2 regions of the Streptococcus sp. Marseille-P7376 genome follow, and region 1 is predicted to be linked to the other one. Evidence: predicted binding sites of a transcription regulator. Region 1 holds the regulator's gene; the other holds the start of a gene.
The links. The regulator HrcA, encoded in region 1, represses chaperone genes, less so after heat shock. The targets are predictions, from matches to a motif close to TTAGCACTCNNNNNNNNNGAGTGCTAA.
Positions count from the first base shown of each region.

Region 2: a site for HrcA is predicted at 5,792-5,818, ahead of groES (co-chaperone GroES). Genes of this name have one in related genera too.

Region 1 covers NZ_CABPTS010000021.1:615-12,109, forward strand. Annotated here, with positions in the region: partial or broken gene FZ952_RS09350 (transposase) at 1-72, shown strand, start outside; gene dnaJ (molecular chaperone DnaJ) at 101-1,234, opposite strand; gene FZ952_RS09360 (DJ-1/PfpI family protein) at 1,504-2,136, opposite strand; gene dnaK (molecular chaperone DnaK) at 2,441-4,264, opposite strand; gene grpE (nucleotide exchange factor GrpE) at 4,645-5,169, opposite strand; gene hrcA (heat-inducible transcriptional repressor HrcA) at 5,208-6,242, opposite strand; gene FZ952_RS09380 (ClbS/DfsB family four-helix bundle protein) at 6,435-6,986, opposite strand; gene FZ952_RS09385 (GyrI-like domain-containing protein) at 6,999-7,613, opposite strand; gene FZ952_RS09390 (helix-turn-helix transcriptional regulator) at 7,674-8,573, opposite strand; gene FZ952_RS09395 (DUF4352 domain-containing protein) at 8,691-9,305, opposite strand; gene FZ952_RS09400 (mechanosensitive ion channel family protein) at 9,318-10,190, opposite strand; gene gatB (Asp-tRNA(Asn)/Glu-tRNA(Gln) amidotransferase subunit GatB) at 10,464-11,495, opposite strand, start outside.
Region 2 covers NZ_CABPTS010000028.1:5,001-16,495, reverse strand. Annotated here, with positions in the region: gene FZ952_RS10545 (sensor histidine kinase) at 1-420, shown strand, start outside; gene FZ952_RS10540 (response regulator transcription factor) at 413-1,096, shown strand; gene FZ952_RS10535 (ABC transporter substrate-binding protein) at 1,093-2,373, shown strand; gene FZ952_RS10530 (PTS sugar transporter subunit IIA) at 2,603-3,037, shown strand; gene FZ952_RS10525 (PTS system mannose/fructose/N-acetylgalactosamine-transporter subunit IIB) at 3,077-3,571, shown strand; gene FZ952_RS10520 (PTS mannose/fructose/sorbose/N-acetylgalactosamine transporter subunit IIC) at 3,699-4,544, shown strand; gene FZ952_RS10515 (PTS system mannose/fructose/sorbose family transporter subunit IID) at 4,546-5,385, shown strand; gene FZ952_RS10510 (DUF202 domain-containing protein) at 5,406-5,696, shown strand; gene groES (co-chaperone GroES) at 5,842-6,123, shown strand; gene groL (chaperonin GroEL) at 6,147-7,769, shown strand; gene FZ952_RS10495 (DUF1846 domain-containing protein) at 8,079-9,563, opposite strand; gene pepA (glutamyl aminopeptidase) at 9,687-10,751, opposite strand; gene FZ952_RS10485 (DUF4651 domain-containing protein) at 10,879-11,163, shown strand; gene FZ952_RS10480 (thioredoxin family protein) at 11,163-11,477, shown strand.

The DNA.
Region 1 (11,495 bases):
GCTAAAATTCTCATCGCTTTGAACATCACAAAAGAGAGAACCAATCTGACTCTCTCTCGTGCTTCATTATAAGTCACCCACTACAGTTGACATTGAGGTATTATTCTCCTTCAAAGGCATCTTTCATCTTGTCAAAGAAACCTTTTTTCTTGGGATTAACCTTGATATTTCCAGCTGCGGCAAATTCTTTGAGGGCTGCTTTTTGACGGTCGTTGAGGCCAGTCGGTGTCACAACATTGACAGTAACATACTGGTCACCCATGCTACCGCCACGCAAACTTGGTGCTCCCTTCCCACGCAGACGGAAACGCTTGCCAGTCTGAGTTCCTTCTGGAATATTCAGTTCAACATCCCCGTGAACAGTTGGAATATCCACACTGTCACCAAGAGCTGCTTGGACAAAGTTGAGATTGAGCTTGTAGTAAATAGTAGAGCCATCTCGCTCAAACTTGTCGCTCGGCTCAACTTGAACCACAACATAGAGGTCACCATATGGACCGCCATTAAAGCCAGCTTCACCTTGGCCAGACAGACGGACCTGCTGACCAGTTTCCACACCAGCAGGAATTTTCACCTTGACGCTATGAGCTTGCTTTTCATGCCCCGTACCGTGACAGGTTTCACAAGGACTTTTGATTTCTTTTCCTCGGCCGTGACAGACATCACAGGTCACTTGGCGACGCATCATGCCAAGCGGTGTCTGGGTATCGACATTGATGACACCTGAGCCATGACAGCGGCCACAGGTAACAGGACTAGTCCCTGGCTTGGCACCAGACCCAGCACAGGTATGACAAGTCGCTTCACGGTTATACTTGATTTCCTTCTCAGCCCCGAAAATGGCTTCTTCAAAGCGGAGATTCACACGATACTGAAGATCGTCCCCTTGGCGCGGAGCATTAGGATTACGCGAAGCACCGCCACCAAAGAAGCTAGAGAAGATGTCTTCGAAGCCACCAAAGCCGGAGCCATCAAAGCCACCGAAGCCGCCTGCACCACCGCCAAAGCCACCATTGGCACCCGCAGCACCATATTGGTCGTAGGCTGCCCGCTTTTGCTCATCACTCAGCGTTTCATAAGCCTCTTGGACTTCTTTATACTTTTCCTCCGCCCCAGCTTCCTTATTAATGTCGGGGTGGTACTTTTTAGATAATTTCCGATAGGCTCTCTTAATCTCATCCTGAGAAGCATTCTTAGAGACACCTAAACGGTCGTAAAATTCTGTATTGTTCATGATTCAAGATACAAAGGGCGTCAAACGGACATAGCCATCTAGGAGTTTTGACGACGGACGCTTGCGTCCTAGAAAAAACTATCTTTTTGGCACTGTCCGTAGCCCGTGTTCAGTTGTGAACACCCATGTTCCTTTCTATTGATGTTACGAATTGAACCACGATTTAGGTCGGGTTCAATTCCTTTCTTTTATATTATATAAGAAATTTTGGAACTCGGGTTCAATCCATGAACACTCTTTGTTCCTTTCTGTAATTTATAGCTAAATCTTTAGAGGGTGTTGTCTATACTCCGCTTCACTTCATCAAACTCTTCGTCCGATAGAGTAAATATCAAGTCCTCTTCCGAATACTGATTCCGTTCTTTAAAATAGTTGTCAGCATTATCTACCAAACCTAAACTTAGAAGAATTTTTCTTGCAAACTCTTGATGTGCAAAGCCAACAGCTGTAATGATGTTTTTATCTTGTAGAACAACTTGAGCTTTGAAATTTTTCCTAGGAAGAAATTCAAAATAGTCAAAGAAGTTTTGCCAAATCCCACCAGTAAATTTAGTGTCCTTCAACAAACCAGCTTTTGCCAATAAAATCGGCGCTGATGAAATAGCTGCAATTAAAATCTCTTGCTGCTTCAAACTTCTTAGGAAAGAAATCAATTTTTCATCATGCAAAGCAGGAGCAATATTTGTCATTCCTGGCAAAATGACACAAGAATAGCCTTCGATGACTACTTCATCCAGTGTTCTAGTAGGTTGACAGGCTAATCCATCTTCCGACGTTATAACACTTCTATCTGAGCCCGCATAATCAATCTCAACACCCAAAGATAGAGCTAAAGTACTGGTCAAACCTATTACTTCATAAAGCGAAAAATTAGGATAAATTAAACAGAGTACTTTCTTCATAAGCATTTCCCTCTAGTTTACCGAAAAACAGAGGCTGGGCTGCAACCTCTGGATTTCTTCCTATCATTACGACGTTCAAAAACAAAGTCGGTTATACTTTGTTTTTGAACTAGTAAGGCGTTTAGGCAAGTCGCCATAGCGATTGCCGTAGAATGGCAATCACTTTAGTGAGTAGTCATTCTTAACGAGTTAAGCTGAATTGAGTTTCGGCTAAAAACTTCAGAAAAAAGATAAGCCATCTTTTGTGCATCGCACAAGGCGATGGCTTCCTATTTTTCTTTCGTTTTCTTAACGCCTCAACATCTTACTTCTCCGTAAACTCTCCGTCTACGACGTCATCGCCTGCGTTTCCTGTTGCTTGTGCGCTTTCTGCTCCTGCTTGAGCTTGTTGGGCTGCAGCGGCTTGTTCGTAGAGTTTCACTGCCAATGCTTGAGCTTTTTCGTTGAGAGCTTCCAATTTCGCCTTCATGTCGTCCAAGTTATTGTCTTCTTGCGCTTTCTTAAGCTCATCAAGGGCAGCTTGGGTAGCATCACGTTCTGCATCAAAGCCTTTGCCTTCAGTTTCCTTGATTGTCTTTTCAGTCGCAAAGATAGCTTGGTCCACTTCGTTACGAAGGTCTACTTCTTCCTTACGTTTCTTATCTGCTTCAGCATTTGCTTCTGCATCTTTCATCATGCGGTCAATTTCTTCGTCTGTCAAACCTGAGTTCGATTGGATGACAATTGTTTGTTCTTTTTGAGTTCCAAGGTCTTTGGCCTTAACAGACACGATACCGTTCTTGTCGATGTCAAATGTTACTTCGATTTGAGGAATTCCACGAGGTGCAGCTGGGATGTCTGTCAATTGGAAACGTCCAAGAGTCTTGTTGTCCGCTGCCATTGGGCGTTCACCTTGAAGAACGTGGATATCAACGGCTGGTTGGTTGTCTGCTGCAGTTGAGAAGACTTGAGATTTAGATGTTGGAATCGTTGTATTGCGGTCGATGAGTTTTGTGAAGACGCCACCCATTGTTTCGATACCAAGTGACAATGGTGTTACATCAAGAAGGACAACGTCTTTGACATCACCAGTGATGACACCACCTTGGATCGCAGCACCCATAGCAACTACTTCATCAGGGTTCACTGATTTGTTTGGTTCTTTACCAGTTTCAGCCTTAACTGCTTCTACAACGGCTGGGATACGAGTTGAACCACCAACAAGAATCACTTCGTCGATTTCTGACAAGCTCAAACCTGCATCAGAAAGGGCACGACGAACTGGAATCTTCGTACGCTCTACAAGGTCGCGAGTCAAATCATCGAATTTCGCACGAGTCAAAGTCATTTCCAAGTGAAGAGGTCCAGCAGCACCCGCAGTGATAAATGGCAAGCTGATTTGTGTTGAAGTCACACCTGAAAGGTCTTTCTTAGCTTTTTCAGCTGCATCTTTCAAACGTTGCACAGCCATCTTGTCAGCTGACAAGTCGATACCATTTTCTTTCTTGAATTCTGCTACCAAGTGGTCGATAATCTTTTGGTCAAAGTCGTCACCACCGAGTTTGTTGTCCCCTGCAGTTGCTAATACGTCGAAGACACCATCACCCAATTCAAGGATAGAGACGTCAAATGTACCACCACCAAGGTCGAATACCAAGATTTTTTCTTCTTTTTCAGTCTTGTCCAAACCGTAAGCAAGAGCTGCAGCTGTTGGTTCGTTGACAATCCGTTCTACTTCAAGACCAGCGATTTTACCAGCGTCTTTGGTCGCTTGACGTTGTGCATCGTTAAAGTAAGCTGGCACAGTGATAACCGCTTTGCTTACTTTTTCACCAAGGTATTCTTCAGCATAACCTTTCAAGTATTGAAGGATCATAGCTGAGATTTCTTGTGGAGTGTATTCTTTACCGTTTGCAGAAACTTTTTCAGAAGTACCCATCTTAGATTTGATAGAGATCACTGTATCTGGGTTTGTCACTGCTTGGCGTTTTGCAGCATCACCAACGATGATTTCACCATTTTTGAATGACACTACAGACGGAGTTGTGCGGTTTCCTTCTGGATTTGCGATGATTTTGCTTTCAGTTCCTTCAAGAACTGCAACTGCTGAGTTTGTTGTACCTAAGTCAATACCGATAATTTTAGACATGTGTTTTTTCTCCTTAAAATTTATCTTCTTTTTTTCTTTTTGATACTCTTCTTAAGTGGCGACGCCGTCAGAGCTTGGCTTCGTCAATCTCTTTGACTAAACTTTGAGCCTAAAGTCTCAAAGTTTGCGCAAATAGCGCCACGGCGAAGAGTATCGCCTTCGGTTCGCTTCGCTCACTATTGGTAAAGCTGAACCATTGTTTATCATTCATTCATAGTTTATTGTCATTTCGGACAAGGTTCTTATTTTTTATGTTACGACACGAGAAGTCGAAATTATACGCAATAGCTGGTTGGCAGTTCACTTCGCAAACGCTCGTGACCAGCCTAATCACCCTTGCGGGGGTGCGTCAACGAAATCACAGATTTCTGACTTACCTCCTAGTTATAAACTACTACCATTGCTGGTCTTAGGATGCGGTCATGGAGTTTGTAGCCTTTTTGGAAGACTTGTGCGATGGTATCTGCTGGATGCTCGTCATCTGCTGGAACGGTTTGGATGGCCATGTGATAGTTATGGTCAAATGCTCCGTCCGCTGCGATTTCTTCAATTCCTTCTTCTTTAAGGGCATGAATCAAGCTTTCTTGTACCATTTCTAGACCTTTTTTGACATCGTCTGTCAAGCCTTCAACGGCAAGCGCACGCTCTAAGTTATCCAAAGAAGGTAAGATAGCTTTCCCTAAATCTTGGCTACGATAGCGTTGCAAGAGTTGACGCTCTTCGTTGGCTCGACGCTGAATGTTTTGCATTTCTGCATGAGCACGGAGATATTTATTTTCAAAATCTTCTGCCCGCTCATTAGCTAGCTCTAATTCTGATTTTTCAGGAGCAGTTTCTGCAACTTCTTCAGCGGTTTCTACCACTTCCTCTTCTTTTACTTCTTCGTTTTTTATTTCCTCAGACATTTTTCGCCTCCTTTTTAGGAATTTATGTAATTTCATTTTTAACTCACCTCATAATGATTGCTACTCAAATACCGATAGAAATCTGTGAGTTTCATAGTTAGGACTCGATTGACAACATTGAGTTGACTGACTACCTTCTGGTAATCCAGATTGACCGGACCGACCACTGCTAACATCCCAAAGCCCCGATAGGGAATCAGGAATTTGCTGGAAATCAAAGTTAGATTAGCCAGACTATCCTCTTGACTATCAGCGACTCGGACATTTTGCATCTGATTCTCGGCCAAACTATCACGAATTTCGAAGGCGACCTTCTGCCGGTCATCAAAGAACTGATAAGTCTTAAGATCCGCAAAGCGCAACAGCTGAACCTTACCAGCAAGGGCCACTTTCTCCACAAACATCTGAGCAAAAATATGCTCAAAGAGATCGAGGACATTGTCCGTCGTGGTAAAGTAGCGCTGGATAATCTGCGGAATTTCCGTCCGAATCTTGTAGTGGATATCCAAAACCGTTTGTCCTAGAAAGCGCTCCTGGATCATATCCCTCAAGCGCAGTAGGTCTTCTTGGAGAAAATTCCTAGGAATCATGAACTGACTGGTCAGGGTATTAGACTCATCCAGCGTAAAGACAGCTAAGGCTGCATGCTGGCTGAGCACGACGATGTCAAAAGCTGTCAGGCGCTGCCGACTAGGCTCGACATCCAGAGCTACAACCGTGCAAGCACTCAGCTCGGCTAAGACATCCGCCGCCCGCTGCAGGATATCTTCCAGCTTGAAGAACTCTTGGTCGAAGGCCTTTACGACCTCGTAGAGCTCATTTTCCGCCAGCTGATCAAAGGCCAAGGAATGCCGGACGAAATACTGGAAACCAGCGACACTGGGCTTACGGCCACTCGATGTGTGGGCCTTTTCCAGCAGACCTTCCTTTTCCAAGGCCGCCATGTCATTACGGATGGTGGCACTTGAGGACTGGATAGACTCTTGCAAGGTTTTAGAGCCGACAGGCTCCTGCGTCTTGGTAAAGATATCAATGATTAGATTTAAAATCTCATTTTGGCGCTCTGTTACCAAGAACCTCACCTCTCTTTAGAAAATTCCAGCCACTGGCAAGATTTTATTTTTCATATTTAGCACTCTAATGCCTCGAGTGCTAAACCATGATTCTATTATACACTCTTGAAAATGAAAGTCAAGACAAAAACTCAAAAAATTAGCACTCTTTTTGCAAGAGTGCTAAAAATCAGTCTCAAGTCCTAGAAAACTTTATTGGACAGGATTCCTTTTACAATTCTTTTGGTGAGCTTTAAGCTTTTTCATAGCCCAATCATAGTGACTGGATGTTGCGCTGACAAAATAGGAGCCCAAGGTCGTTCCGCCCGTCCATTTATAAACTCCTTTAGAAAATAATTCTTCATTCGTAAAGGTTGCGGCTAGGTCTAGGACAGCTCTATGTGAACTAGCCAGCAAAGAACTTGCCTCCTCAAGAGAGGTCTGCTGGTGCTTTTCCCAAAATGCGACATTCATATCACCATAGGTTCTCCAATTGTAGGGAGCAGGCAGGAAGGACTTCTCTTCTCCTCTTTGATTGGCCTCTACCCAGTTTAGCAGCAGTTGGTGCCACTCATAAAGATGGATTAAGATATCCCTCAGGTTCCGATCGCGCTTCCAGTGGGCTTCTTTCTTTTTCTCATCCTTTGAAAAATCAAAGGGCCTCGCCAACTCGTCCGCTGTCATGTTCGAAATAAGCAGATTGAGTTTTTCGAGATTTTCTGTAGCTGCAGCCAGCAAATCGTTTTTTGTTGCAGGTCTCGGCATGTTACATTCCTCCTATCTGACAGCATACCTTAAGATAGTTTTCAACTTTTCTTCTGGTGTCCTATTTTGGTTGCTTAAGTAAATCTCTCTGTGAACTTGGTCGCATCTCTCCAGTCCCAAGCTGATTGCTAGCTCGTCCATTTTCTCAAAAGAGGCAGGCTCACTGTCATAACTTCCTATGTGTAAGACCTGAATAGCCCGCTCTTCTGGAAAGCTCTGTAAACGGATGGCATCGTAGAGGGGATTGGGCTTTTTCTTGCGGACATTCTCAAGCGCCACTGCAAAAATGTCCTGAGTGATGACAGTGGGCTGCTGAATCATGAGCTGATAGCGAAGCTGACTTTTATCGAAGCCTTCCCCAGTAGCTTTTTCCCAGATACCTTCCAAAGGATGGACCGTAAAATCCGTCACCTCGTCCTCCGCCTCATCTTTCATCATGGATTTAAAGAACATTTTAATCGAATAGGCCAGTGAATAAAGGGCAGATACCCGCTCGGAGAAATCCGCTTCATTGGGATCTCCCTCTCCTTCAATCAAAATGAACCGTTGACTCGGCACCTCTACCAGCTCTGGCTTTTGCTTGGCACCATAAAGAGCTTTTTCACTCTTTCTCCATTCATATTTCATCTTGCTGCCTCCTGTTCTCTTCTTACTATTAGTATACAAGAAGATACCTGACACCCTATGTCAAGTTTTATATTTTTCTGCTAGCTTATGAATCATTTCTTTCATTTTCACTCGGATTTCGGGCGGCTCTAAGACCTCCACAGCGTCTCCAAAGGAAAGGATGTAACTATATAGACGATGGTCGTCGGGAATTTCTATTTCTGTGTACAGATTTCCTTCCGCATCTGTCCGAATGTCTCCACTTATTTCGTCATAAACTCTGAAAGCTACTTTGCGATCAAACTTGACTGCTAACTCAATCGTATTTTCATAGGTCAGTTCTTTTTCCAAGACGACATCTTCAAAGCTGTCCTCAAACCTTTCCTCCAGCCGCTCCAGATTTTTCAGTCGAGATAACTTAAAATACCTGAATTCCTGTCGCAAGAGGCAGAAAGCATAAAGATACCAATTCTGACTTTTAAACAACAAGCGCACAGGCTTGACACGACGACTTGTTTCCTGCTCATCACTAGCAAAGTAAGAAAAAGAAACAAGGTGCTTGCCTAGAATCGCAGTTTTTAATTGATGAAAGGTTTCTTCATACACTTTATCATTTTGCCAGTGATTAAAATCAACTTCAATCCAATTTGGATTTTTGACTTGAAAAAGCGCTGAAAGTTTTGTGAGAAGGTCACTCTGGTAAAGCTGACTGGTGCTATTCAGACCTTGCAGAGCCGCCATGATTTGCTCTTTCTCCTCCGCTGTCAGCAAGGACTTCCGCAAGACATAGTCCTCTGCGATTTCTATACCGCCACCCTTTCCTTGCGTGGTGTAAATCGGAATCCCCGCGCTGCTTAGAGAATCTACATCCCGATAAATGGTCCGGACCGAAACTTCGAATTTCTCGGCCAGCTCCGTTGCAGTCACTTTTTCTCTCTCCAAAATGTAGTACAATATCCGAAATAGTCTATTATTCTGCATGGTCACTCCATCTTCTCTACCTATTATACAATACTTGCCATGCGATGTCATGTTTATAAAAAAGCATCATGACTATTCTGAAATGCCACGATGCATCTTAATTAAACTATCTTAAAATCATTTCACACTGCTTGACTTTTCTTTTGACCATTTCACATTCTCATATACGAGTGAATAAGGACCTGCATCGCCATCTTCTCCGTCAAATATTAAATCAAATGTGATGGTTTTTCCTGCGGTTAGATTGGTGCCGATTTGTGTGTTATCAAAAGTGGAGCCATCTAAAATATAAACCTCATCATCCCGATCATATAAGCTAAATGAATACGGACTAAGCAGGATTTGTCGGCTAGACGTGTTTTCTACCGTCACTGAGGCGACAACAGCACTTCCTGTTGACTCATCACCCAAAGTGCGATCCTTGTCCAAGCGGACAGAGTTTACTGTAATCTTGAGCCCTTCAGGAAATTCAACCGCCTCTCCCAATCGATAAGACTTATATTCAGCCGAGTAGCTATAATCATGGCTTTGTTTTACTCGTAATTCTTCGTTTTCAACAGTTAGCCCTAGCGTTATAAGGAACAAGACCGCACAAAATATGGTCATAAGGAAAAGCACAATTCCCAATATTAAGGTCGTCCAGAATAAGGCCTGTTTATGAAGCGGCTTCTTTAACTGGTAAATCAAACCCTTTCCATCCACTATAATCTCTTGTTTTTCATTTTCGTTCATCACTCTTCTCTCCTAACCTTTTGAACCACTTCCTGTAACTGGAGCCAATGTCGGCAGAGCCACTCCTTCTTTTAACAGTGCCTCATGATAAAGTCTGTAAAAAATGTGGTAGATACTGGTCTGCATGCCGCCTTCCACCACTAGGCTGACCCGAAAATTAAACTGGCCACTCGCAGCCATCTGCGGTCCTAAAATATCAGGCTCCTTCAGAATTTCTGGATGCTCTGGAACAGCTTCCGCATTCACATCCGCAATAATCCGGTAAATCTCGTCTAAATCAGTCTCTGCATAGATGGGAATATCAATTAGAACCCGCATATCACCACGAGAAAGATTGCTGACAACGGTGATATTTCGGTTGGGCACAAAGTGAAGCGTCCCGTCCGCATCGCGAACCTGCGTGGTCCGAATCCCCACGCTGACGACTGTTCCGGCAATCTTGATGGCACCATTGGTCAGGCGGACATTGTCCCCCACATCCAACTGTCGCTCTAGTAGAATAAAGAAGCCATTGACCAGATCAGACAGAAAGCCCTGGGCCCCCATCCCAATCGCTACGCCGGCAATTCCTGCCCCAGCTAAAAGACTCGAGACTGGCATACCCAAAATCGATAAAATCCAATAAAACAAAAGAAAATAAAGCGCATAATTCAGCAGATTCTCAATCAGGCGCGTAATAGTCTTTTGTCGAGCCTCATCCTGCCGAGATAATTTCAAAGATGGCGCAATAATCTTAGCTACCAAAAGATGAAGTGATTTCTTTGCAATATAAAAAAGTAAAATTAAAAATACTAAAGAAACTAACTTCGAGAATATTTCATCTAAAATACCGGACCAATCAAACTGCTGGAAGTATCGGGTAAATACATTGCCGGTTTTAGTCATAGCCCACCTCCTCGTAATGATAGTACCATTATACCATAAAGAAATTTTTCTGCCGAAACGGGATGTTCCTTAGTTTTTTTACCTCATTATTCCATTTATTCTTACTTCTCCTATCTATACTTTAATACATAGGTAAAATACTCCCTAACAATAAACTTTTAAAACAATTTTATCATTTGAATGAAGAAAACAACCTTTCCCCCATAAGATAAAATCAAAACCCAACCTTCCTCTTCAGAAAAAACCAGCCTTACGACTGGTTTTCATTTATTTCTATAATTTCTCCAACTCTTCATTGAGCAGTTTTTGTGCTACTTGTGGGTTAGCTTGTCCCTTGGTGGCCTTCATGAGCTGACCGATCAGGGACTTAGCCGCATTCTTGTTGCCGCCCTTATAGTCATTGATGGCTTTTTCATTATCCGCAAAGACTTGCTGGATAATAGGAAGAAGTTGAGCAGGATCTGAAATTTGGATTAGGCCTGCTTTTTGTACATATTCTTTGGCAGAGCCACCATTTTTAGCTAGATGGACAAAGACCTTCTTAGCAATCTTAGAGGAGATCGTTCCGTCTGCAATCAGAGCAATCATCTCAGTCAGATTCTCAGGCGTCAGCTCAATCTCAGTGATGGTCTTTCCTTCTGCATTGAGGTATTGCGCCACTTCCCCTTGGAGCCAGTTAGAGACAGATTTAGCATCGCCTCCTGCCGCAACAGCTGCTTCAAAGAAGTCTGACACAGCCTTCGTCGCTGTCAGCTGCTTGGCATCGTAGTCAGACAAGCCGTAGTCGCCCACATACTTAGCACGGCGTTCTTTTGGAAAGGCTGGCAGGCTGCTGCGTACTTGCTCAATCCAAGCATCTTCAATCTCAAAGATAGGCAGATCAGGCTCTGGGAAGTAACGGTAGTCCGCTGAACCTTCCTTAACCCGCATGAGCAGGGTTTCGCCAGTCGCTTCATCATAACGACGGGTTTCCTGTCTGATTTGACCACCGCTGCGTAGGATTTCTGCTTGGCGTTTTTCCTCAAATGCCAGACCCTTACGGACAAAGTTGAAGGAGTTAAGGTTTTTCAGCTCAGTCTTGGTACCAAACTCTTCCTGACCGTAAGGACGGATGGAAATATTAGCATCTACCCGCATGGAGCCCTCTTCCATCTTGACATCAGAAATACCCGTGTACTGGATGATTTCCTTGAGAGCTGTCAGGTAAGCATAAGCTTCTTCCGGACTGCGCATATCCGCTTCAGAGACAATCTCAATCAGCGGCACCCCTTGGCGGTTGAGGTCCACATAAGAGTAGCCATCGCT
Region 2 (11,495 bases), on a different contig from region 1:
TCGCTCAATAAAATGCGGCCGGGAACTCTGGAGAATAATAGTCTGAAAGAGGCTTTGCTAAAGATTATCCGAGAGTATGAGGCAATTTCCAATTTGGATATTCATTTTCTCTATGAATGGGATACTATTGATTTAGACATTGCCAAAGAAGATATTGTTTTTCGCATCATTCAAGAGTCAATTACGAATTCGGTGCGTCATGGCCATGCTAGGACTATTTGGATTGAGTTGTTAGAAAAAGAAAATTATATTATGATTATTCGAGATGATGGTGTGGGTTTTGATGAATTACACTATGGCTATGGTTTGAAACAAATGCAGGAACGGTTGGCTATTATTGGTGGGAAGGTTCATTTTGAAAATCGTGAAGGTTTTTATACCTACATTGAAATCCCCAAAATAGGAGGTTGGAATGATTAAAGTTTTAATTGCAGATGATCAGGCCTTGATTCGTGAGTCTCTGCAAATCATCCTGTCCGCTCATACAGATATCGAAGTGGTGGGAACAGCCAGTGATGGAAAAGAAGTGTTGGAGAAACTTCAGCGGCTTCGTCCGGATGTGATTTTGATGGATATCCGCATGCCAGTCATGGATGGTGTGCTCTGTACCAAGGCTGTCAAGGAGCAGTATCCGGATGTTAAGATTATCATCCTGACAACCTTTGACGACGATGAATTTATTTTCTCTGCCTTAAAATACGGCGCGTCTGGCTATATTCTCAAAGGAGTTTCGACAGAAGAACTCCACGAAGCCATTCAGACGGTCTATCGTGGCGGGGCCATGATCAATCCTAATATCGCCACCAAGGTCTTCAAAATCTTTTCGCAGATGGCCCAGTCCAACTTTGCTATCACAGTGTCGGAGGAAAATGTAGAGGACATGAGCCGGACGGAGTGGAAGATTATCCAGCAGATAGGCTTTGGGATTTCTAATAAGGAGATCGCGGCCAAGCTTTATCTGTCGGAAGGAACAGTACGCAACTACCTATCAGGGATTCTGTCTAAACTGAATTTGCGTGATCGAACTCAGTTGGCTATTTGGGCGGTTCAGACAGGAGTGACCCAGCGGGATTTTAGCAAGGGAAATGACAAATGAAGTGGCGATTCAGGTATTTGATTGTTCTTGTTTTGATTATTGTTTCTGGTATTTTAAGCTTTGCTCTCTGGTCGTCTAGTCAGGAAAAAATCCTGCGCATCGGTGTTTATGCCGGCTCTAGCTGGGATGTACCCAACAGTAGGGAAAATAGAGTGCTGGACGATTTGATAGAAGAATTTGAGAAAAATCACCCTCATGTGAAAGTGGTTTATGAAAGTGGTATCCCTAAGAAAGACTACGGTGATTGGCTAGCAGAGAAGATTCTTGAGGGAGAGCAGCCGGATCTCTTTATGGTGCCAGAAAATGATTTCTCTATGTTGGCCTCAACTGGAGCGCTTAAAACACTAGACTCCCTGATAGCGGATGAGCAGAAAGAGGTATTTTATCCGGTGGCTTATGAGGCTGGGCAATACCAGAGAGTCAGCTATGCTCTTCCAGTCGAGAGCAATCCTATCATGATGTGCGTCAATAAAGACTTGCTAGAAAAAGAAGGGATCAACATTCCGGAGTCAGGCTGGACGTTGGCGGATTTCTATGAGATTTGCAAGAAAGTGACCAAGGATACCAATGGAGATGGTGTAGTGGATCAATACGGCATTACGGATTATACCTGGCAGCAGGCTCTGGTCGCTTACGGTGGCCATCTCACGGCTAAATCTGGCATCAATGTAGACAGTGCTGAAATGCACCAGGCTCTGTCCTTTATGAGTAAACTAGAGACTCTCAATCAGCATTATCAAGTCACTTCTAATGATTTTGACGAGGGGAAGGTGGCCTTTTATCCTATGAGTCTGGCCCAGTATCGAACCTACAAACCTTACCCTTACCATGTTGCCAAATATTCTAGCTTTTCTTGGACCTGTATTTCCATGCCGACAGCTAGTCCAGAAGTTTATGGCACTCAAGTAAAGACTTCTCTCTTTGCTATGTCTTCCAACACCAAGCAGGAAAAACTGGCTTGGGAGTTCATGTTGCTCCTGTCGCAAAATGAAAAAAGCCAGCAGGAATTATTTGAAAAATCGCAAGGGACATCGGTCTTACCATCTGTGGTGAAAAGCCAGCAGACCAGAGAAATCTTGCAGGCGGATGACTTCGGCTTGGATTCTCTGACTTCTGAGAGGTTGGATCACATGATGGAGCGCTCCATCATGGATATCGGACAAGAAGTTGATCGCCAGACCTTGGAAAGGATTGATTATTTGATTAAGGAAGCCTTAGGAAATCAAGAAATTGACAGTGCCCTTCCAAGTATTCAAAAAGAAATTGAAAGCAGATAGTTTTCTGCTTTTTTTATTTATAGCAGGTTAGCTTTGATTTCAGCCTAACCTGTGCTCGCTTGTAATCCGTTAATAAATATAAAGAACCTATTTTCTAAGTCGCCTAGACCAATATGACATTTGTCATATCTAAACTAACATTTGTCATCTTTTCAAAGTGACATTTGACAATGGGAAAGCGGTTTCGTTTTTTGTACAATAGAATCAAGAAAATAAGGAGGCAAGAAACATGAAATATCTTGTACTGGTCAGTCATGGGGGGCTAGCTGAAGGCGTACAGAGCTCCTTGAAGATGTTTGCTGGGGATAAAACGGACCAAATCATCGCCGTGGGTCTGAAAGAGGGAAAATCAGTCGATGATTTTGCTCTTGATTTCCGTCAAGCCTTGGCAGGTTTAGAAGCAGATGATTCTGTCTTAGTTTTAGCCGATATTGTAGGAGGAAGTCCTCTGACAACAGCGGCTAGTGTCCTAGCGGAATTAGGCAAATTGGATTCGGCAGTCATTCTTGGAGGGCTGAATCTGACGATGGGGCTCACTGGGCTTGTGATGAAGGATATGCTGGAAGGTAAAGACCTTGCTCAGACGATTCTTTCAGAAGCGACGGCAGCCTTGCAGGAGTTTGAAGTCTCATCAGACGATGATGAAGAAGACGACGACATTTAAAAGGGTTATTCATTTACTAAATTAGATAGGAGATTCAAAATGGTAGTAACATTTGTACGGATTGACGACCGCATGATCCACGGTCAAACTGTCACTCGTTGGGCTAAGGAATATCCTTGCGATGGGCTGATTGCAGTCAATGATGCAGCGGCAAGCAACAAAGTTTTGATCCAAGCCTACAAAGGGGCTTCTGACAAGAAAACTTTCGTTTGGACTAAGGAAGCCTTCAAAGAAAAATCTGGTAAGGTAACTGAATCTGACAGCCGATATTTCTTGATTACCAAAAATCCGATTGATATGAAAGAAATCTTGGTGGACCAAGGCTATGTGCCAGGCAATGTTAAAGAAATCATCGTCGGACCAGCCAATGACCGTCCGGGAGCTGTCAAGCTGGGCAACAATCAATCCATCACACAAGAAGAAGCTGAAGCGATTGAAGCGATTGAAAAAGCAGGCTACAAGGTAAAATTCCAGCTGCTTCCAGACGTTTCCATCGGTTACTGGAGCGATTTTAAATCTAAATTTGGTTTTTAAACAGGAGCAGAGACTAAGCAGGACAAAGTTTTTGGCTTTCTATAGCCTTGCTAGGCAACAAGGTCTGTTTGAGGGAGTTTGAACTATGTGCCTGCGACTGCTCAATCTTACTTAAAGGAGAAAGATTATGACAATTTCTTGGTTGCAAGCCGCAATCCTCGGTATCTTTGCTAGTTTGTCTTCTATGCCGGGTATGGGTGGCTCAAGTATTGGTAACTATACACTTGGACGTCCGCTTGTCGGAGGGCTCGTCTGTGGTTTGATTTTAGGAGATGTTAGTCTAGGGATCGTTTGTGGGGTGGCCATGCAGTTGGTGTATATCGCGCTGGTAACGCCTGGCGGTACTGTTTCGGCTGATGTCCGTGCAGTTTCTTATATTGGTATTCCTTTGGCAATGGTTGCGATCAAGTCACAAGGGATTTCAGATGCGCAGCAGGCTGCTGACTTTGCGAAATCAATGGGTGTGCTGGTTGGTACACTAGGAACGGTTCTCTTCTACGGAACAGCGACAATGAACTTGGTATGGCAACACATGGGCTGGAAAGCAGTCGAACAGGGAGAATATAAAAAATTGTATGCAGTTGACTGGTATCTGCCATGGGTTTCCCACTTCCTCTTCTCTTTCTTGCCAACTCTGATTCTTTGCCGTTACGGTGCTGATGCCGTTACAGCTTTGAAAGATGCCCTCCCAATGGATGGTCTGCCAATGAAAACCCTCTTTACAGTAGGTTCTCTCCTTCCATGTGTCGGTATTGCGATTCTCTTGAAACAAATCGTTGAAAAGGTGACAGACTTTGTCCCATTCTTCGTTGGCTTTACCTTGGCTGCCTCACTTGGACTCAACCTTGTGTCTAGTGCAGTTGTATCACTGATCTTTGCTCTGCTCTTCTATGAAGTACAGATGGCGAAAAATGCCAAAGCCAGTGCTGTGGCAGTAGGTGATTTTGACGATGATGACGAGGAGGATATCTAAGATGGCAACTAAAAAAATATCTAAAAAAACACTGACCAAATCATTCCACCACTGGTACTATGGTCACTTGACCTGCTTCTCTCAAGAGCACATGCAGACTTTTGGCTACTTGACCTCTATGCTGCCAATCGTGGAAGAATTGTACGATACGAAAGAAGAGCAAGCACGCTCTATGCACACTTATACAGCCTTCTTCAACACAGAACCTCAGCTGGGTACTCTGGTCGTTGGGATCACAGCTGGTCTGGAAGAAGCGCGTGCCAATGGTGCAGAAGCGGTAAATGACGAAACCATCAACGGACTTCGGGCTGGGTTGATGGGGCCGGTTGCCGGTATCGGTGACTCTCTGGTCGTTGGGACCCTGATTCCAGTTATTTTGGGGATCTCAATGGGGCTTTCAAATGGAGGCTCACCGATCGGTGCCATCTTCTATATCCTAGTTTGGAACCTGCTGGCTTATTTCGGTATGCGTTTTGCTTACTTTAAAGGTTATGAACTGGGAGATAAGGCCGTTGAATTTCTAGTAGGAGAACAAGGTCAAGCTATCCGTAAATCTGTTGGGATTGTTGGTGGTATGGTTATCGGTGCTGTTGCAGCAACTTGGGTACCAATCAAAACTGCCTTTCAATTGACCAATCCGGGTGAAAAAGAGCCTTACCTTGTCCTGCAAGATAAATTGGACGGTGTTTATCCAGGCCTCTTGACAGCTGTCTTTATCGTATTTTGCTGGTGGCTCATGGCCAAGAAGAACCTTTCTCCAATCAAAGTGATGCTCATTCTTGTTGTTATTGCCTTCCTTGGTGTACTGGCTGGCTTCTTTAACCCAGGCCTTCAATATTAAGAGAAAAAAGAGGAAACATCATGACAGAACAGGAATTGATTCAAGGCTATGAAACAGAAATTCGATACCAAAAGCATATGATTGAAAATCTCGGACGCTGGTTTAGTCTCTTCTTTACCATTGCCAGTATCGGTTTTGTCCTGATCTATCTCTTTCATCGAACCAATCTGCTTCTTTTCATCGTAGGAGTCGTCTTGGCTATTTTGGGAATCCTTGCCATGCTAGTTTTTGGCTATGGCATCTACAAGGGTAGACTGAATTTACAAAAGGTCATTGATGATTTTGAAGAGAAGCTGAGGTTAGCTCAATAAGGTTTCAATTTAACTTTCCCCCCCAAAAACTTTGTCATTTGGCAAAGTTTTTTTCTTGACTATTTCTGACCAAGTGATACAATATTAACTATAGATTAGCACTCATATATATAGAGTGCTAAAATTCAATCTTTGGAGGAAAACCATGTTAAAACCGTTAGGTGACCGTGTGGTCTTAAAAGTAGAAGAAAAAGAACAGAAAGTTGGTGGCTTTGTCATTGCTGGTGCAGGGCAGGACGCGACAAAAGAAGCGAAAGTCATCGCAGTCGGCCAAGGCATCCGTACGCTAAACGGAGAGCTGATTGCACCGAGTGTCAAGCCAGGTGATAAGGTTTTAGTTGAAAGCCATGCTGGCATTGAAGTCAAAGATCAGGATGAGAAATTCTTGGTTGTTGGAGAAGCAAGCATTCTTGCAATTGTGGAGTAAAAATCTAAGAAAGAGGTTTAAAAATGGCAAAAGATATTAAATTTTCATCAGATGCACGCAGTGCAATGGTTCGTGGTGTGGATATTTTAGCAGATACTGTCAAGGTAACCTTGGGTCCTAAAGGTCGCAATGTTGTTTTGGAAAAATCTTTTGGTTCCCCCCTCATCACCAATGACGGTGTGACTATTGCCAAAGAAATCGAATTGGAAGACCATTTTGAAAATATGGGTGCTAAGTTGGTATCAGAAGTGGCTTCAAAAACCAATGATATTGCTGGAGACGGAACAACGACTGCTACTGTTCTTACCCAAGCTATTGTTCGCGAAGGCATCAAAAACGTAACTGCTGGTGCCAACCCAATTGGTATCCGCCGCGGGATTGAAGCAGCAGTTGCGACTGCTGTCAGCGCTCTGAAAGAAACGGCGATTCCGGTTTCTAACAAAGAAGCGATTGCTCAGGTTGCTGCCGTTTCTTCTCGTAGCGAGAAAGTCGGCGAGTACATCTCTGAAGCTATGGAAAAAGTTGGCAACGATGGCGTTATCACCATCGAAGAGTCCAAAGGTATGGAAACAGAGCTGGATGTTGTAGAAGGAATGCAGTTTGACCGTGGCTACCTGTCTCAATACATGGTGACGGATAGTGAAAAAATGGTGGCTGATCTGGACAACCCTTATATCTTGATTACAGACAAGAAAATTTCTAACATTCAAGAAATTCTGCCATTGTTGGAAAGTATTTTGAAAACCAACCGTCCGCTCTTGATTATTGCAGATGATGTGGATGGTGAAGCTTTGCCAACATTGGTTCTTAACAAGATTCGTGGTACCTTCAATGTAGTGGCTGTTAAAGCACCAGGCTTCGGTGACCGTCGCAAGGCTATGCTAGAAGACATTGCCATCTTGACAGGCGGTACAGTGATTACAGAAGACCTTGGTCTGGAGCTCAAAGATGCGACCATTGAAGCACTTGGACAAGCTTCCAAAGTCACTGTTGACAAGGACAGCACCGTGATTGTGGAAGGATCTGGCAATCCTGAAGCCATTGCCAATCGTGTGGTGGTTATCAAATCACAAATCGAAAGCACAACTTCTGAATTTGATAAGGAAAAACTGCAAGAACGTCTGGCTAAATTGTCCGGTGGTGTTGCGGTGATTAAGGTCGGAGCTGCAACCGAAACCGAACTCAAAGAAATGAAACTCCGCATTGAAGATGCCCTTAATGCAACCCGTGCCGCAGTGGAAGAAGGAATCGTCTCCGGTGGTGGTACAGCCTTTGTCAGCGTATTGGGTGCAGTAGCTGCCCTTGAATTAACAGGTGATGAAGCGACTGGCCGTAACATCGTCCTCCGCGCTTTGGAAGAACCTGTCCGTCAAATCGCTCTGAATGCAGGATTCGAAGGCTCAATCGTCATTGACCGCCTGAAAAACTCTGAAGCAGGTACAGGCTTTAATGCAGCGACTGGCGAATGGGTCAACATGATTGAAGCTGGGATTATTGACCCAGTTAAGGTGACGCGCTCAGCCCTGCAAAATGCCGCTTCAGTTGCTAGCTTGATTTTGACAACGGAAGCTGTTGTGGCCAATAAACCAGAACCTGCGCCAGCAGCACCAGCTATGGATCCAAGCATGATGGGCGGCATGATGTAATCTATAAAAATAATTTTTTAAAATAGTATACATAAAACTACAGAAGAATGTAAAACTTGAAAGAGATCAAGATTTGACAATCATTCTGTAGTTTTTGTTTTTTCTCCGATTATGTAGACTGCTTTTGTTTTCAGATGATAGACCGCAATGCTTTAGGAGGTGCTTTCGTCACTAAAAGCATAGAAGCACTTAACATATAAATGGAGTGATTACCAGTTAAATGCAGTAAAAAAACCAGCGTTTTGAGGCGCTGGTTTTCATAGGATTGATGATTCTTGTGCGGGGCACCTGTTTGGCGAGTACCTATTCTTATTTTCTATAGAGACGGTCATACTGATAAACTGGATCCATGGTGATATGGATGCCCAGTTTGCGCAGGACATTCTTGTCTTCATCCGTCAGCATCACGGTCGAATGAGCTTCGCTGCCCTTGAGGTTGCCCAACTGCTGCATAGCGTGTGCGGCATCTTGATTTTCCATGGCTGTGATAGCCAGAGCCATCAAGATTTCGTTGGAGTGGAGGCGAGGATTGCGGCTACCTAGATGATTGATTTTCAGACCTTGGATTGGCTTGACATACTCGGGTTCAATCAGCTTGGTTTCTTTGGCAATGTTGGCTAATTTCTTAATGGCATTAATCAAGACAGCAGCTGTAGGGCCAAAGAGCTCAGAGGTCTTACCGGTTACGATTTCACCGTTTGGCAATTCTAAAGCCAGAGCGGGGTCGCCAGTGCTTTCAGCCTTGGCCCGCGCAGCAACGGTCACCTTGCGGTCTTCGGGTCGAATGCTGAGGTCATTCATCAAGAGTTGGATTTTCTTGATAGCAGATTCAGAGACCCGCTCCGCCTTGAAGTCCAGAATAGTCTGGTAGTAGCGGCGGATGATTTCCTGCTGGGAAGCCTCGATAGCAGCGTCATTGTCTACAATGGCAAAGCCGAGCATATTGACGCCCATGTCGGTTGGAGAAGCGTAAGGAGATTTGCCTAGAATGCGCTCTAGCATGCGCTTGAGGACTGGGAAAATCTCAATATCACGGTTGTAGTTGACGGTGGTCTTGCCATAAGTTTGCAGGTGGAAAGGGTCAATCATGTTGACGTCGTCGAGGTCGGCTGTAGCAGCTTCGTATGCTAAGTTGACTGGATGATGCAGGGGCAGATTCCAAACTGGGAAGGTTTCAAACTTGGCATAGCCTGACTTGATGCCATTGATTTGGTCGTGGTACATGTTGGACAAGCAAGTAGCCAATTTACCAGAACCAGGACCAGGTGCGGTCACTACGACTAGATTACGACTGGTCTTGATATAGTCATTCTTGCCCATACCCTCAGGCGAGATGATATGGTCTATATCAGTCGGGTAGCCTTTGATTGGGTAGTGGATGTAGGAGTCAACTCCGTTCCTTTCTAGCTGACTGCGGAAGAGGTCGGCTGCTGGCTGGCCGGCATACTGGGTGATGACCACTGAGCCTACATAAATATCCAGCTCATTAAAGGTATCAATGAGGCGCAGAACTTCCTGATCATAGGAAATGCCCAAGTCACCACGGGCTTTCGAGTGCTCAATATTATTGGCATTGATAGCAATGACAATCTCCACTTGGTCCTTGAGCTCTTTGAGCAGCCTGATTTTATTGTCCGGCTCATAGCCTGGCAGGACGCGGGCAGCATGGAAGTCTTCCAGCATTTTACCACCGAATTCCATGTACAATTTGCCCTCAAATTGATTAATGCGCTCCAAGATATGGTCGCGCTGCAGGTTTAAGTATTTCTCAGAATCAAAAGCAATTTTTTCCATGTTTGTTTTTACCTCCGCTAAAAATTATAACAAAAGATGAGAGATTTTTGGGTTTTGAAGGTAGAAAACTTGCAAAGATGATCTTCAGTTTATAGAAAAATCACCCGAATGGGTGATCAATCTTTAATACTTGGTAATTGTGTCCACGGTTGAGCGATCCAGCTTTTTGACCAGCGCTTGCAGGAAGGCTTGGGCTTGCAGGAAATCGTCCATGGCATAGAGAGTTTGGTGGGAATGGATATAGCGGGCGCAGACACCGATCGTAGTAGACGGCACACCACCGCTTTGGAGATGTGCAGCGCCAGCATCGGTTCCACCTTTGCCGCAGTAGTATTGATATTTGATACCAGCTTCCTCTGCGGTTGTCAGGAGGAAGTCCTTCATGGCTGGTAGCATGAGATGACCAGGGTCAAAGAAGCGAATCAGCGTTCCGTCGCCAATAGCTCCTTGACCGCCATAGATGTCGCCTGCTGGGGAGCAATCCACAGCGAGAAAGACCTCAGGGGCAAATTTTGTTGTTGAAGCATGGGCACCACGCAGGCCAACCTCTTCTTGAACATTGGCGCCGACATAGAGTTGGTTACCTAGTTCTTGTCCAGACAAGGCTTGAGCCAATTCGCTGACCATAAGGACACCATAGCGGTTGTCCCAGGCTTTAGAGATGATATTTTTTCCGTTAGCTGTGAGAATAGCAGAGCTGTCTGGCACGATGGTGTCTCCCGGACGGATACCATAGCTTTCGGCTTCTGCCTTGTCCGCAAAGCCGCCGTCAAAGACAATATCGCCAATCTGTGGCATGACAGGTCCGCCAGCACCACGCGTCAGATGAGGAGGGACAGAGCCTGAGATAAGAGGGATTTCCCGACCTTCACGGGTAAAGAGTTTGAATCGTTGGCTGCTAACGACCAGGGGGTTCCAGCCGCCGATTTCCACTACGCGGAAGGTTCCGTCCGGCTTAATCTCGCTGACCATAAAGCCAACCTCGTCCATGTGAGCCGCAACCAGAAGGCGGGGAGCATTCTCAGCTTCTGCATGGCGCACCCCGAAGATGCCGCCTAGACCGTCGGTAACAACCTCATCAACGTGAGGAGTGATTTTTTCCCGCAGATAGTTGCGAATAGGTCCTTCGTGCCCAGAAATAGCAGAAAGCTCCGTTACTTCCTTGATTTTTGAAAATAGTGCTGTCATAAACTTACCTTCTTTCTGTTCCCTATTTTATCACTTTTTCAAAGGGAATAACAGGTCGGATTAAAAGAAGATGAGAAATCTATAATATTGTTTGTCGCCTCTGCTCTTTTGTGTTAAAATATTCTACATGAAAGCTAAAAAAATTATTTTAACCACAACCGCCCTTTTGGGAGCTAGCGCCTTGGCTTTTGGAGCTGCTAAGGTCGTGCAGGAGCAGAAAAGATTACGCAATAGAGAAGAAATTGTTCGGACTGTACGGGACTTTTTTTCTAGCCGTGGACCAATCGCAACAGTCTATGTGGAGCTTTATGAGTCAACCGACAGTCGTATGGTCGGAGGAGTTGTTCTAGAAGATGACCGCCATTTTACCTTCGTCTATGAGAATGGGCAGCTAACTTACGAGGAAGAGTGATGATTATTCCCCAAAATATAGAGGAACTGGCTTCTTATGTAGAGCATAGGGGAAAGACTGTCTTCTTTTTTACGGCTGACTGGTGCGGAGACTGCCGCTTTATCAAGCCTTTCCTGGCGGAAATTGAAGCTGAAAATCCTGAGTTTACTTTTGTTGAGGTGGATCGGGATCAGTATATGGCTGTGGCCAAAGAATGGGATGTTTACGGGATTCCGAGTCTAATCGTTTTGGAAAATGGGCAAGAAATTGGTCGGTATGTCAATCGCGACCGCAAGACGAAATCCCAAATAAATGATTTTTTAGCAAATTTATAAGAAGTTTTTAAAAGTATT